DNA from 3 places in the Oryzibacillus soli genome. Region 1 is predicted to be linked to each of the others. Evidence: riboswitches for the same ligand, from Rfam matches in the RefSeq annotation. Region 1 holds a riboswitch; each other region holds the start of a gene.

Region 1 (4,063 bases):
GACATATGCGATCTGGCGGTTCACATGTTCGGCGCAGCCGGTCGGATGGGCGGTCGTACAGATGAAGCCGCGGATTTTCGGTTTGATGATCATTGGCAGGAGTCCCTCCCTGATTCGATAAAAGCGTATTTTCTTCCATAATATATATGTTCCGTTACGGTTTTTCAACACTTGGCTTGTCCGGACGAGACGTTCCCGACGCCAAAAGCCCCTTGTACACCTCGATGGCCCTGGCCCGCGAGGCCTTGAGATCCACGATGGCAGCCGGCTGGGGCAGGTGAATCTCCCGGTCCCCCAGATGCTTCAGATGGGGAAGCCACCTCCGGATATATTCCCCTGTGGGATCATGGGTCTGGGATTGGGAGACCGGGTTCATGATGCGGAAGTACGGGGCCGGATCGAAGCCCATGGAGGCCGACCAGAGCCAGCCGCCCCGGTTCAGCACATTGTCGTAATCGGCCAGCCTGCGGCGGAAGACCTGCTCTCCCAGCGGAAAAGGACACAGCAGGTTCTTGGTCAGGAACATGGCCGTGATCATCCGCAGCCGGTTATGCAGGGCTCCCGTCTCGCGAAGCTCCGTCATGGCGGCGTCGATCAGCGGGATGCCGGTGGCGCCTTTGGCCCATGCCTCCAAGTGGCGGTCGGACAGTTCCGAGAGATCGAAGCGTTCCTCATACGAGAAGAACTCCGGATCATACAGAGCCTGATACAGGTAAAAATCCCTCCAGGCCAGCTGCCGGACCCAGCTCTCCCCCACGGGGGAGGAGGAGGCCGCTTCGTAGGCCTGGCGGACGGACAGCGCCCCCGTATTGACGGCGGCGCTGAGCCCGCTGGTGCCGGGGACCGCGAACCGGTCCCGCATGCCGCCGTAAGCGGCCAACCGTTCGTCCAGGAAGCGGTCCAGCTCCCAGTCGGGCTCCCGGGCCGGCTCACCGAAAGCGGCCGGCTCCCAGGGGAGCGGGAAGCTCTCCGCTAGAGCAGGATCGGCGGGGAGGGCGTTCAGCTCCTCCAGGCGGGCCTGCCACGAGGGGCGATAGAATTGTCCCAAATATTCGTGCCACTTCCGGTAGAAGGGGGTGAACACGCGGTAAGGGCCGCTCCGGCCGGCGTACCGCTGGAAGTCCCCGGGGTCGATCAGCATGGAATCGGCCAGCTCGGTGACGGATACGCCGCGCAGAGCGGCGGTCTGCCGGAGCTTCCGGTCCCGGTGCCGGGCGTACGGCGTCCACTCCCGGTGCCACAGCACCTCCCGGATGTCCGGGTGAAGCTCCAGCGTCCGGGCCAGCACCTGCTCCGGCTCGCCGAAGAGCACGTGGAGCGGACGGCCCGCCTCCCGGTACAGCCGGACCATCCGGTTCAGATACCGGAGGAAGGTCCTGCCGCTGTACTCATTCTGCCGTCCGCCCCGGAGGAGGAACGGGTCCAGCACGAAGAGATGCAGGGACGGTGCGCCGGCAGTGGCGATATGATCGTAAGCGGCCAGGTCATGGGTCCGCAGGTCTTTGCGGTGAATGAACAGGATCATGGATGATGCGCTCCCTTCCTGGGACCAGTATAGCATGGAACTCGGACGGTCCTGTAATGAGCGGGCGGGCTTGCCGGCCGGGAACGGGGGGCTATCCATGAAACAAGCCCCGCCCGGACTTGCTCCGGACAGGGCTCATTGGGAATAAATCGACGTGCTGGAGTTCTTCAACGGTGCGGTGCAGGGGAGCTTGTCCCAGCCGGCCGAGGCTTAATTGGCGTCGGTGGTCATCTGGGTGTAGATCTCGTCCCACAGAACGCGGCGTGCGGACACGTAACGCTTCTTGTAGTAAGCATCGTTCAGGTTGGTGATGGTGACGCCCGAGCCGTTGGCGGAGTGGGCGAATTGACCGTCGCCGACGTAGATGCCTACGTGGGAAATGCCTTTGCCATCCGTATTGAAGAATACAAGGTCGCCCGCGCGAAGGTCGGATTTGTCCACCCAAAACCCTTCGTCGTTCTGAGCCTTCGAGCTGTGAGGCAGATCGATGCCGAACTGGGCAAAAACATAGCTGGTGAAGCCCGAGCAATCGAAGCCCTTGGTGGTGGTTCCCGTATACTTGTAAGGGGTTCCAATCAAGGAATCGATGGTCTCGTTCAGCGGGGTTGCCGCAGAGGCAGTCCCCATGGAGAACGTGAGCAGCATGACAACGGTGCACAGCATGACGACGGACTTCTTCAACAACAAATCAAGATGCCCCTTCCTGGTGCCTACGAGGTTAGCTTGAGGGTTCGGTTGAAGGTTGTCCCTATGGCCACTGCAATACGAGGCCAATTCACCCAAGATGGTTCCCCCGTTTCCCGATAAGGGAATTCGGCATGTTATTTTTTCCAAGTCTAAAGATTCTGCATAGGGGGACAAATTCCTTCCGAAATCTTATAAATTTCATAAGAAAATCTTCAGATTTCACACTTTGTACAACAATCTCTCCAATTTAATAGCGTTTTCACTGTCGGATGATGAAAAAACTCCCCTTCCTGCGGAGGCAGAAAGGGGAGCCGTGACGAGCAATCGCCGTCGGATTAGATCTAGTGAAGGCCGCTCTTGGCGGTGAAGAGACGATGCTGGGCGGCGATGCCCCAGACGCTGAAGAGCGTCTGCAGGAGCCGGTAGGCCTGGTAGACGGCCAGGGCCCAGAAGCCCGCCCAGACGATGGAGCCGCCCAGCATGGCCAGAGAGGCCAGAGTGCCGAGCAGGACCAGGAGGCCGCCGATGCCGAGCACCAGAGGGAGGGAACGCAGAGCGGTGGTGACGGATCGGGAGAGGGGCTCCGCATGCACCCGCCCGAATTGGATGTGCAGGAACAGCAGATGGAGCAGGAACCCGTAGCCCAGCATCAGGGACGTATACGGGAGGGCGCTCCGGGCCAGCTCCTGATAGGTGCCGGAGGACAGGAGAGCGGACTTCAGCTCGGGCAGCACCCACCACAGAGGAACCAGAGTCAGGAGCATCTGGATGGCGTAGAGGAGCAGGTAGGGCCTGCTCAGCTCGGCCACCCCCCGGACGAAGCGGTAGCCCGCGTTGTATTGGGTGTGGGCCAGGGAGTAGAAGAGCCCTGCGTTCAGGAGGGGGGTCAGCACCATCCGCAGGCCGAGAAGTCCGGCCAGAAGCCACAGGTAGGAATGGCTGACGTCCGTCTTGAAGAGGACGAACTGGCCCTCCGCCAGGAACAGCCGGGTCTGGGCTGTGAAGCCGTCCGCATCGGGATACCGGTGGAGGAGCGGGAGAATGACGGACTGGGACAGCTTATAGAGCGTCACGCCCCAGACGAACCGGTACAAGAACAGTACCAGCACGGGAAAAGGCTGGCGCACGCTGGCGCGGAAGCCTTCCTTGATATAGGTGAACATGAGGGGCACCTCCTGAATATGCGGCGGGCACATATGGCCTGGAACGGATACGCATCGTCTCCGTCTACCAGGTCAGCCAGCCGAAGAGAATCTCCACCACCCGGCTTACGCCCAGGTTCAGGCGGACGTTGGTCTTCGTATCGACCTGCCGCTTCATGAAGTTGTTGATGTGCTTGTTCTCCAGGAGCAGGGTGTAGTCCGGGTCAATCTGCGCCCACTCCAGGGGAGCCCCGTGAGAGAGGGTGTAGACGATCTCGCTGCCTTGGCCGTCCCAGGTCTTGTCAAGGACGGTGCCGTCCGTGAAGCGGAAGCGGATGGGCACCTGGGAGGAGGTGGCTCCGCGCTTCTTGATCAGCACCTTGCTCTCGTAGCCGGTCTTGCCGTCCGCCTGGGCCCGGTTCACCTCGATGCCGGCGATCTCGTAATCGACCATCAGGCCGTTGTAGACGTATTGGTCGAAGAAGTCCTTCCAGCTCTTCTTGGTGGTCTCCTCGAGGACCGCCTGGAAGTCGGCGCTGGCCGGATGCTTGAACTTCCAGCGCTGGAAGTAGGTCTTCATCACGCGGCTCATGGCGTCGGGGCCAATTTCTTTTTCGATGGCGAAGAGGACGAGCTTGGCGCGGGTATAGACGTTCTCCGCATATTCGTCGTGGCTGCCGTATTCCCAGGCGTTGCGCTTCAGCGCCTC
Region 2 (4,063 bases), on a different contig from region 1:
ATTGATTGACAATGGAGGTGCTGGGCTCCACGATCCAGTGCAGTCCCTGGCCGGCCAGGATGCCGGTCAGGAGGAACAAGGCCACGTCAGGCAGCTTCAGCCACCGGGACAGACGTCCTACCACCATGCCCAGTCCGCAAACAAAAACGATCAGATAAAAAATATGATGTATGATCTCCGTACTGGCGCTTTCCATACGGATGCCTCCTCATGCTCCAGACATGGCCGTCAATTGACGGCGTTCTCGAACTTCTCGATCTGGTCATTGGTCCCGATCACCACCATGATATCCTTCTCATCCACGGTATCCTCTGCCGTCGGGGCGATGATAACCCCGTTGCACTTGTTGATGGCGACCACGCTGCAGCCGAAGCGGGCCCGCGTATTCAGGTCCTTCAGGCTGCTGCCGGAGATCTTCTTCGAGACGGACAGCTCCGCAATGGTGTAGTCATTGGACAGCTCGATATAGTCCAAGAGACTGGGCGACGCCAGCTGGTGGGCGACACGGACGCCCATGTCCCGCTCCGGGAAGATGACGCGGTCCACGCCGATCTTCTCCAGCACCTTGCCGTGAAGATCGGACATGGCCTTGGCCACCACCTTCTTCACGCCCAGCTCCTTGCACAGGATGGCCGCCAGGATGCTGGCCTGGATATCATCCCCGATGGCGATGACCACGCAGTCGAAGTTCCGGATGCCCAAGGACTTCAGCACCTCTTCGTCATTGCATTCGGCCAGGACCGTATGGGTCAGCTCGCCGCTTAGATCATCCACATTGGCCTCCCGCCGGTCGATGCCCAGCACCTCGTATCCCAGCTTCATGAGTTCCTTCGCCAGGCTGGAACCGAACCGGCCCAACCCGATAACCGCATACTGCATCTTCTTCATGACTGTTGCTCCTCATCCGAAAATATCGATTCTATAGGTGATAAGACGAACCGCTTCGTTAACCGATGGTGATCTTGCCCTCGGGATACCGGTACAGCTCCTTCTCGGGCTTGGGACCCAAGGCGTAAGCCAGCGTGATGGGGCCGAGCCGGCCGATGAACATCAAGAGAATGATCACCACCTGGCCGATATCGCTCAGGTAAGGGGTCAAGCCCATGGTCAAGCCCACCGTACCGAAGGCGGACACCACCTCGAAGAGGATCATGAGGAAATTCCGGTCCTCCGTGGTGGACAGCACCATGGTGGCGAAGAGCACCAGGAACATGGCGATAAACGTCAGGGTGATCGCCTTGAAGATCCGGTCCTGCGCCAGACGGTTGCGGAACATGACGATGTCCTGCTTGCCCCGGATCATGGCGATCATGGCCCCGATCAGAATGGCGAAGGTAGTGGTCTTGATACCGCCGCCCGTTGACCCCGGAGAAGCTCCGATGAACATCAGAATGACCATAAAGAACTGGGTGGCCTGACGCATGCCCGCAATGTCGATAGAATTGGCTCCCGCCGTACGGGGAGTGATGGACTGGAAGATGGAGCCCCAGATTTTCCCGGACCAGTTCAGAGAGGCCAGAGTCTTCTGGTTCGTAAATTCGAACACCAGGATCACAATGGCTCCGAACACGATCAGGAAGGCGGTCATGCTGAGCACCACCTTGGAATGCAGGGACAGCCGCTTGGTGCGCCTGAAATCCAGCAGATCCGACAAAACGATGAAGCCCAAGCCGCCCAGCACGATCAGAGCACCGCTTGTGAAGGAGATGATCGGATCATCCACATAGCTGGTGATGGACGTGAACGGTCCGGAGATGGGACCGAAGATGTCGAAGCCGGCATTGTTGAAGAAGGAAACGGCATGGAAGAAGCCGTAATACAACGCTTTGCCGAACGGCATGTCAAAGGACCAGCGGATCGTGAACAGGATCATCCCGCCGAGCTCGATCATGAGAGAATAGTTGATAACCTTGCGGATCAGCCGCACGATGCCCTCAATGGAGTTCTGGTTCAGCGCCTCCTGCAGAATCAGTCGCTCCTTCAGCGAGATCCGCTTGCGCAGCATCATCGCCACCAGAGTCGCCATGGTCATGAAGCCCAAGCCGCCGACCTGTATCAGAACCAAGAGAACCAGCTGGCCGAAAACGTTAAAGTGGGTCCCGGTGTCCACGACGACCAAGCCGGTCACGCAGGTGGCCGAGGTGGCGGTGAACAGGGCGTCCAGGAAGGGGGTTCCCAGTCCCGAACGGGTGGAGATGGGCAGCGACAGTAAGACTGCGCCGATTAAGATGATGAGAGCGAAACCTGATACCAGGATCTGGGGCGGAGTCATCTTCATCTCCAGAGGATTTTTGACCATGTTCATGTGCTGATCTCCTTCTACGTTGTGCCTCCAAAAAACACAAAAAAAGACACTGGAAAACCAATGCCTTACCGTTGGTATCCTGATGAAAGCCTACGAGGTTAGCTGACGGGTTCGGGTGTACAGGCCACCCTATTCGTAATGAAACGAAATTCACCCCATAATGCAATGGTTCCCCCGTTTTCTTGGAGAAATTCGGCTTTTATTCAATTGATACCGATTATAGCTTACCGGAAGGCAGGGGACAAAGAGCATATTCCCGAAAAACGGCGGATAAATATGATATGGCGGCATGTTTTGGGGAGAAGGCAAGGCACTGTCTTCCATTTTCATAGGTTTTCCATTATTATCTCCGATTATCACATCTTTTCGGGGGTTCCGCGGATTCCTGCTGCTGGAAACGGCATGCCACTTTATGTTACCTTGGTAGTAGCCTGATGATCCCTAAGAACAAGAACGAGAAGGAGACGGTCTAGTGATTCCACACAAGTTGAACGGCAAGCTTCTTTTCTTGGCTTTACTCGGCGTCATATTATACTTTACCTCCGCCCTGATCATGTCCCTAAGCCATAACGAATCCATGGAGGAGGATCTCTCCGCTCCGGCGGTTACCAAGGAGATGGCCCTCGATGCAGCCTCCCGTTATGCGGCGGATAAGCTGGGGTTCAAGGCCTCCGAGATGAAGATCGCCTACCAGACGGAGAAATATACCAGCGGCTACGTCACCAAGAACAGCCTGATGGATACCTATACCGAGAAATACGGCACGATCGCCCCTCTCGAATACTGGCTCGTCATCGCCAAGGATGACTCCGACCGGGTCCTTCATCTCCGGGTGGATATGGAGACGCCTGCCGTCACCGCCTGGGAGGAGCCCGGGGCCCTGCCCAAGCCCCACGACGAGAAGAATGCCCCTCTTGCCATGAAGGCGCTGAAGGATGCGGGGTACAACCCGGATGACTTCACCTATTCGCCACCAACGAAGAAGGCCGAGGCCAACCGCTTCACCTTCCTCTCCAAAAAGGAAGCCATCGGGGAAGCCCCGATGGCCATCAAGATCGGCATCCGGAGCGGTGAGCCCGTCTCCTTCGTGACCGGCTTCCGGATTCCGGATGATTATATGGATTGGATCAAGGGCCAGGAGCGTCTGGCCGGATGGATGACGGGTGGCTTCCTCTTCTTCACGGCCGCCATGGGCATCACGGCGCTGGTCCTGGCCATCATCCACCGCAAGCGGGTCCACTGGAGCCGAGGACTCCTCATGACCGGCGTCTTCTTCGTGATCTACATCATCATGAATCTGAATGTGACCGACGCCTTGCTGGCGGCGGAGAGCGGAGCCGGCGATACCGCGGAGGCGCTGATGAACGCCATCATGATCGCCTTCGTCGTCGGCGTCTCGGTGCTGATGGCGGCCGCCGTCTGGTTCTGCCTCCTGTCCGGTGACCAGCAGTGGCGGATGAAGGGCTTCCGCCCGTGGCCGCGCTGGAGAGACCCGGATTTCGGCCGGGACGTCTTCTACGGCATGGGCCGGGGCTATCTGATCTGCTTCTTCATCCTCGGAGTGCAGCAGATTGTCTTCCTCGCGGAAGCCAATCTGTTCCATTCCTTCGGCATTCCCGACCCGTCCCAGTCGCCGTTCAATATGAAGTGGCCCCTGCTCTTCCCCGCCGCAGCTTGGGTGGCGGCCATCATGGAGGAGGCCATCTACCGCCTCTTCGGCGTCATTCTCTTCAAGCGCCTGCTTCGCTTCAACTTCCC
Region 3 (4,063 bases), on a different contig from region 1:
TTGTCGCCGTGGAAGAGGATGAGAGCGGCTCCTGCCAAGAGGTTCCAAAGGTTCAGGGCCCAGCCGGCAGTCGTCACGATGGCGTTGGTCCGGAGCCCCTTCGGCACCGGATAGAGTTCCAGCCAGAAGCTGTATCGGTGTGCCTGATCAAGGGAGGAGACCGTGGCGGAGGTCATCAGCAGCGCCACGGCGTAAATCAGCGGATCTGCGACGGCATTCTCCACGAAGATCAGGAGGAAGACGGCAACCGCCAGGATCCGCACCGTAATGCCGTACCATTCCGAGCGGAGGAAGGTCTTGAAGTACAAATAGCGATAGGTTTCGCTCTTGTCAAACGGCAGCCGGTTCACAGCCTCTGCCCAGAGTCTGCGCGCCTTGGGACGCGCAGGCAGCTTCGGCACGTCCGCGAACCAGCTGAAGAAGGTATAGTGCACCTTCAGGTAGTCGGCTTCCTTGCGGATCCAGACTTCCCATGGAATCCGGTGTGACGGCAGGATCCGCGCGGTGAAGGCATGAAGCAGGTAGAAGAGGAAGAACACCAGCGCGCCGTAGAAATAATCCTGCGTCAGGACCATGAACGCGAACACAACGGACATCACCCACCGCATGATGGATAGCGGAATCCGGTGGGTCCGGTACAGGAGCTTGCTCTCCGCCACCCGCCGGTCCAGGGAGGCAGCCTTGACGAACAGGACGGAGGCGGCTGCGTTCACGAAGGGCACTGCGGCCGTTCCCTCGCAATGAGCGTACAGCGGCCACAGGATCAAGAGCGCCCCCAGGGTCCAAGCGGCTTGGAACAGGTAGCTATAGACGCCGCTGTAGAGCCAGGTTCGCCCGAGCTTCAGCTCCGCAGGCATGAGGAACACCTGGTCCGCCTGCTTCAGGAAAGTCCGGTAGGGCGACAAGCCGATAACCGCAGCCAAGACCGGTGTGGTGATCCTCCAGTAGGGATAATCGGCCGGCAGCGTCTTGAGAACGGTCATATAGGCATAAGAGCCGATGATGAAGAACAGGAGCAGAAAGGCGGTCAGGCCGCTTCGAGCCGCATAGCTCCAATAGACGGCGGCTTCCTTCCAGAAGGCGGCGGCCCGCTTGGACCACAGCCGGTTCAGGTCCGTCATGCCGGACTCCCTCCTCCGGCCACCAGGCGGCAGAAGGCGTCGTCCAGCGTCCCCTGCCGGAGCCCCGCAGCTTCCAGGATCTGCTCCAACGGGCCTTGGGCTGCGATCTCCCCCTGGTGCAGCACGACGAACCGGTCGCAGTAGCGCTCTATGGTGGAGAGGATATGGGAGCTGATCAGGAAGCTGGCACCCTGGCGCTTCATCTCAACCATCAGGTCCAGGAGGGAACGGATGCCCAGGGGGTCCAGGCCGAGGAATGGCTCGTCTATGATGTAGAGGGGCGGTTCCACCAGGAAGGCGTTCATAATCATGACCTTCTGCTTCATGCCCTTCGACAGATGGCCGGAGAAGCTTCCCAGCTTCTCCTTCATCCGGAAGGTGCCGAGGAGCCGCTCCATCCGTCGCTCCCATTCGGCTTCCTTCAGACCGTAAGCCCGGGCCGTCAGCTCCAGGTGCTCGCGGATGGTCAGCTCCTCATAGAGCTCGGGGGACTCCGGCACGAAGGCGAAGGCGGACCGGTAAGGCTCCGGATCCTCCTTCAGGGTCAAGCCCCGCACGCGGATCTCTCCTTTCTGGGGTTGAAGGAGTCCCAGGATGTGTTTGATGGTGGTGCTCTTGCCGGCCCCGTTCAGGCCGATCAGCCCGACCATTTCGCCCTGACGGACGTCGAACGTTACGTTTTTCAAGACGGGTTTATGGGGGAAATATCCTCCGTACAAGCCCTCAATCCGGAGTATGGAATCGATTCGGACCACCTGCTTCGTTGGAATAAAGGTACTGGAAATCGCGTTCAGACCTCTCTAAAAATATTATGGGAAAAAGTCCCGGACGAGTCAATTTGTTCTCAAATGGCCTGTCCAAATGGGGCGAATTGATGCCGCTGTGCGATGGAAAGTTCACCATTTTTCCGAAAATCGGGGTCCGAATGAAGAAAAACGGAGATAATGGCTGAAACAAGTGGGATATGAAGCCAAAAAAGCGGGTTTTAATCGCATACATGGGCAATTTTGAGCCATATATAGACTTTTCGCTATTTACAACTTTCCTGTAAGGCATTATCATACAGTTCAAGATAACTTAATAATGCTTGCCAATTTTCCAATTCGCTGAGTTTCCACTATGGGAAACGGGGGAACCGAATGTGAACGACTGAGGTGCATGCTGGGCCTTAGTAACGGCACGGTTTTGGGGTGAATCCTTAGATGGCTGCTTCGCAGCCGCGTAGGTAGGGCGACTCTTACGTCCGAATCCGTCAGCTAACCTCGTAAGCGTTGAAGAGAGGACACTTGTCGTGCATTGATGAATTTATTTTGTCATGCCCAGCCACGAGAAGAGCTTCCTCTTCACGGGGCTTTTTGCGCTTCGTGTGACCTCTTCCTTCCCATTGCTCCAGAGAATTCGTAAGAAAGGACCAAGCATTATCATTACTCAATAGTCGCGTCAAACCCAGCATGCATCATACTTGACGGCGGGACTATGAAGGAGGACCGAATGAAGTGGGCGCAATCCCTGTAACAACGGAACCCCATGTAAGACGATCATCCAGCATGGCCTTCGCATTGCGATGGAAGCATGAAAACGGGCGTTTGATCGGAATCGCTGCTCTGATCTTCACAGCTCTGGCATTCATGTTTTTCATGTTGTTGTACGGTACGGCTACCAAGCGCGTATCCGTAGTGGTCGACGGACAAGAGACCGTGATGGTCACGAAGAGCTCTGTCCTGCAACACCTACTGGATGACAAAGCCATTCAGGTCGGCGAACATGACCGGATCTCGCTGCCTCTTGACACCAAGCTCAAGAACGGCGACGCCATCGTCATTAACCACACCTCGCCTATTCAACTGACCGCCGATGGCAAGACGGTGACGTTGTACACAACCGGAAAGACGGTTGCAGAAGCATTGGAAGACCTGAATATTCAAGTGGGCGAGCTGGATAAGGTAAGCCCCGGGCCGGAGTCGACATTGGCGTCCGGTGCTGATCTGAAGATCGTACGGGTGAAGAAGGAGGTCTCCGAGGAGACTGTCGCCATCGCCTACGATACAGTGACGCAGAACGATGGGAACCTGCTGAAGGGCAAGTCCCAGACCGTGCAGGAAGGCGTGGAAGGCTCCAAGGTCGTTCAGACCGAGAAAGTGTATGAGGATGGAGTCCTGGTATCGGAGAACAAGGTGGGCGAAACCGTAAAGGCCGAGAGCGTAAGCAAGGTCGTAGCGGTGGGCACCAAGGTTCCTGTGGTTACGGTTCTGTCGAATTCTTCTCCGAACGTGGATGAAATCACCAAGAGCGGGGTAAAATTTGGATATAAGAAGGTTCTGAACAACGTCACGCTGACCGCTTATTCGGCCGGCGCGGCATCGACGGGCAAGGATGACAGCCATCCCCAATTCGGTCTGACCTATACCGGCACCACGGTGACGGAAGGCCGGACGATCGCCGTCGATAAGAACGTCATCCCGCTGGGCTGGTGGGTGTACATCGAAGGGCTGGGCTTCCGCAGAGCGGAGGATATCGGCAGCGGCGTGAAGGGTAACACCATCGACGTCTACTTCGACAGTATGTCTTATGCCACCAAGTTCGGCACCAAGCGCGGGTATACCGTGTATGTCATCGGTCCGAAGAAGCCGACGGTTGATTAATTTCACAATGCGATTCAAGGAAGAGGCGGAAGCCTCTTCTTTTCCTATTTGAACAGACGATTGGCCGGGAGGAAAAGTTGCACCCTATGATCAAAGAAATTATCGTGGTAGAAGGCAAATCCGACACGGTGGCCATCAAGCGGGCCGTAGAGGCGGAAACCATCGAAACCGGAGGCTCCGCCATCAACAAGGACGTGTACGAGAAGATCCGTCTGGCTCTGGAGCGGCGGGGCGTCATCATCTTCACGGACCCGGACCATGCGGGGGAGCGGCTGCGCCGGCTCATCACCGAACGCTTCC

Evidence for each region. Region 1 has a riboswitch for cyclic di-AMP ahead of ACSEXW_RS04300 (C40 family peptidase). Riboswitches for the same ligand answer to the same signal wherever they lie in the genome.
Region 2: it holds a riboswitch for cyclic di-AMP, as region 1 does, so the genes downstream of both, ACSEXW_RS12605 (TrkH family potassium uptake protein) here and ACSEXW_RS04300 (C40 family peptidase) in region 1, are expected to answer to the same signal.
Region 3: it holds a riboswitch for cyclic di-AMP, as region 1 does, so the genes downstream of both, ACSEXW_RS25090 (resuscitation-promoting factor) here and ACSEXW_RS04300 (C40 family peptidase) in region 1, are expected to answer to the same signal.

Annotation. Positions count from the first base shown of each region.
Region 1 covers NZ_JBPPGJ010000003.1:28,482-32,544, reverse strand. Annotated here, with positions in the region: gene fabV (enoyl-ACP reductase FabV) at 1-93, opposite strand, end outside; gene ACSEXW_RS04305 (cryptochrome/photolyase family protein) at 155-1,525, opposite strand; gene ACSEXW_RS04300 (C40 family peptidase) at 1,736-2,206, opposite strand; cyclic di-AMP (ydaO/yuaA leader) riboswitch at 2,218-2,354, opposite strand; gene ACSEXW_RS04295 (hypothetical protein) at 2,554-3,375, opposite strand; gene ACSEXW_RS04290 (M1 family metallopeptidase) at 3,440-4,063, opposite strand, start outside.
Region 2 covers NZ_JBPPGJ010000008.1:129,954-134,016, reverse strand. Annotated here, with positions in the region: gene ACSEXW_RS12615 (cation:proton antiporter) at 1-196, opposite strand, end outside; gene ACSEXW_RS12610 (potassium channel family protein) at 229-888, opposite strand; gene ACSEXW_RS12605 (TrkH family potassium uptake protein) at 947-2,305, opposite strand; cyclic di-AMP (ydaO/yuaA leader) riboswitch at 2,378-2,513, opposite strand; partial or broken gene ACSEXW_RS12600 (CPBP family intramembrane glutamic endopeptidase) at 2,859-4,063, shown strand, end outside.
Region 3 covers NZ_JBPPGJ010000025.1:12,186-16,248, forward strand. Annotated here, with positions in the region: gene ACSEXW_RS25080 (ABC transporter permease) at 1-1,121, opposite strand, end outside; gene ACSEXW_RS25085 (ABC transporter ATP-binding protein) at 1,118-1,867, opposite strand; cyclic di-AMP (ydaO/yuaA leader) riboswitch at 2,216-2,407, shown strand; gene ACSEXW_RS25090 (resuscitation-promoting factor) at 2,669-3,763, shown strand; gene rnmV (ribonuclease M5) at 3,850-4,063, shown strand, end outside.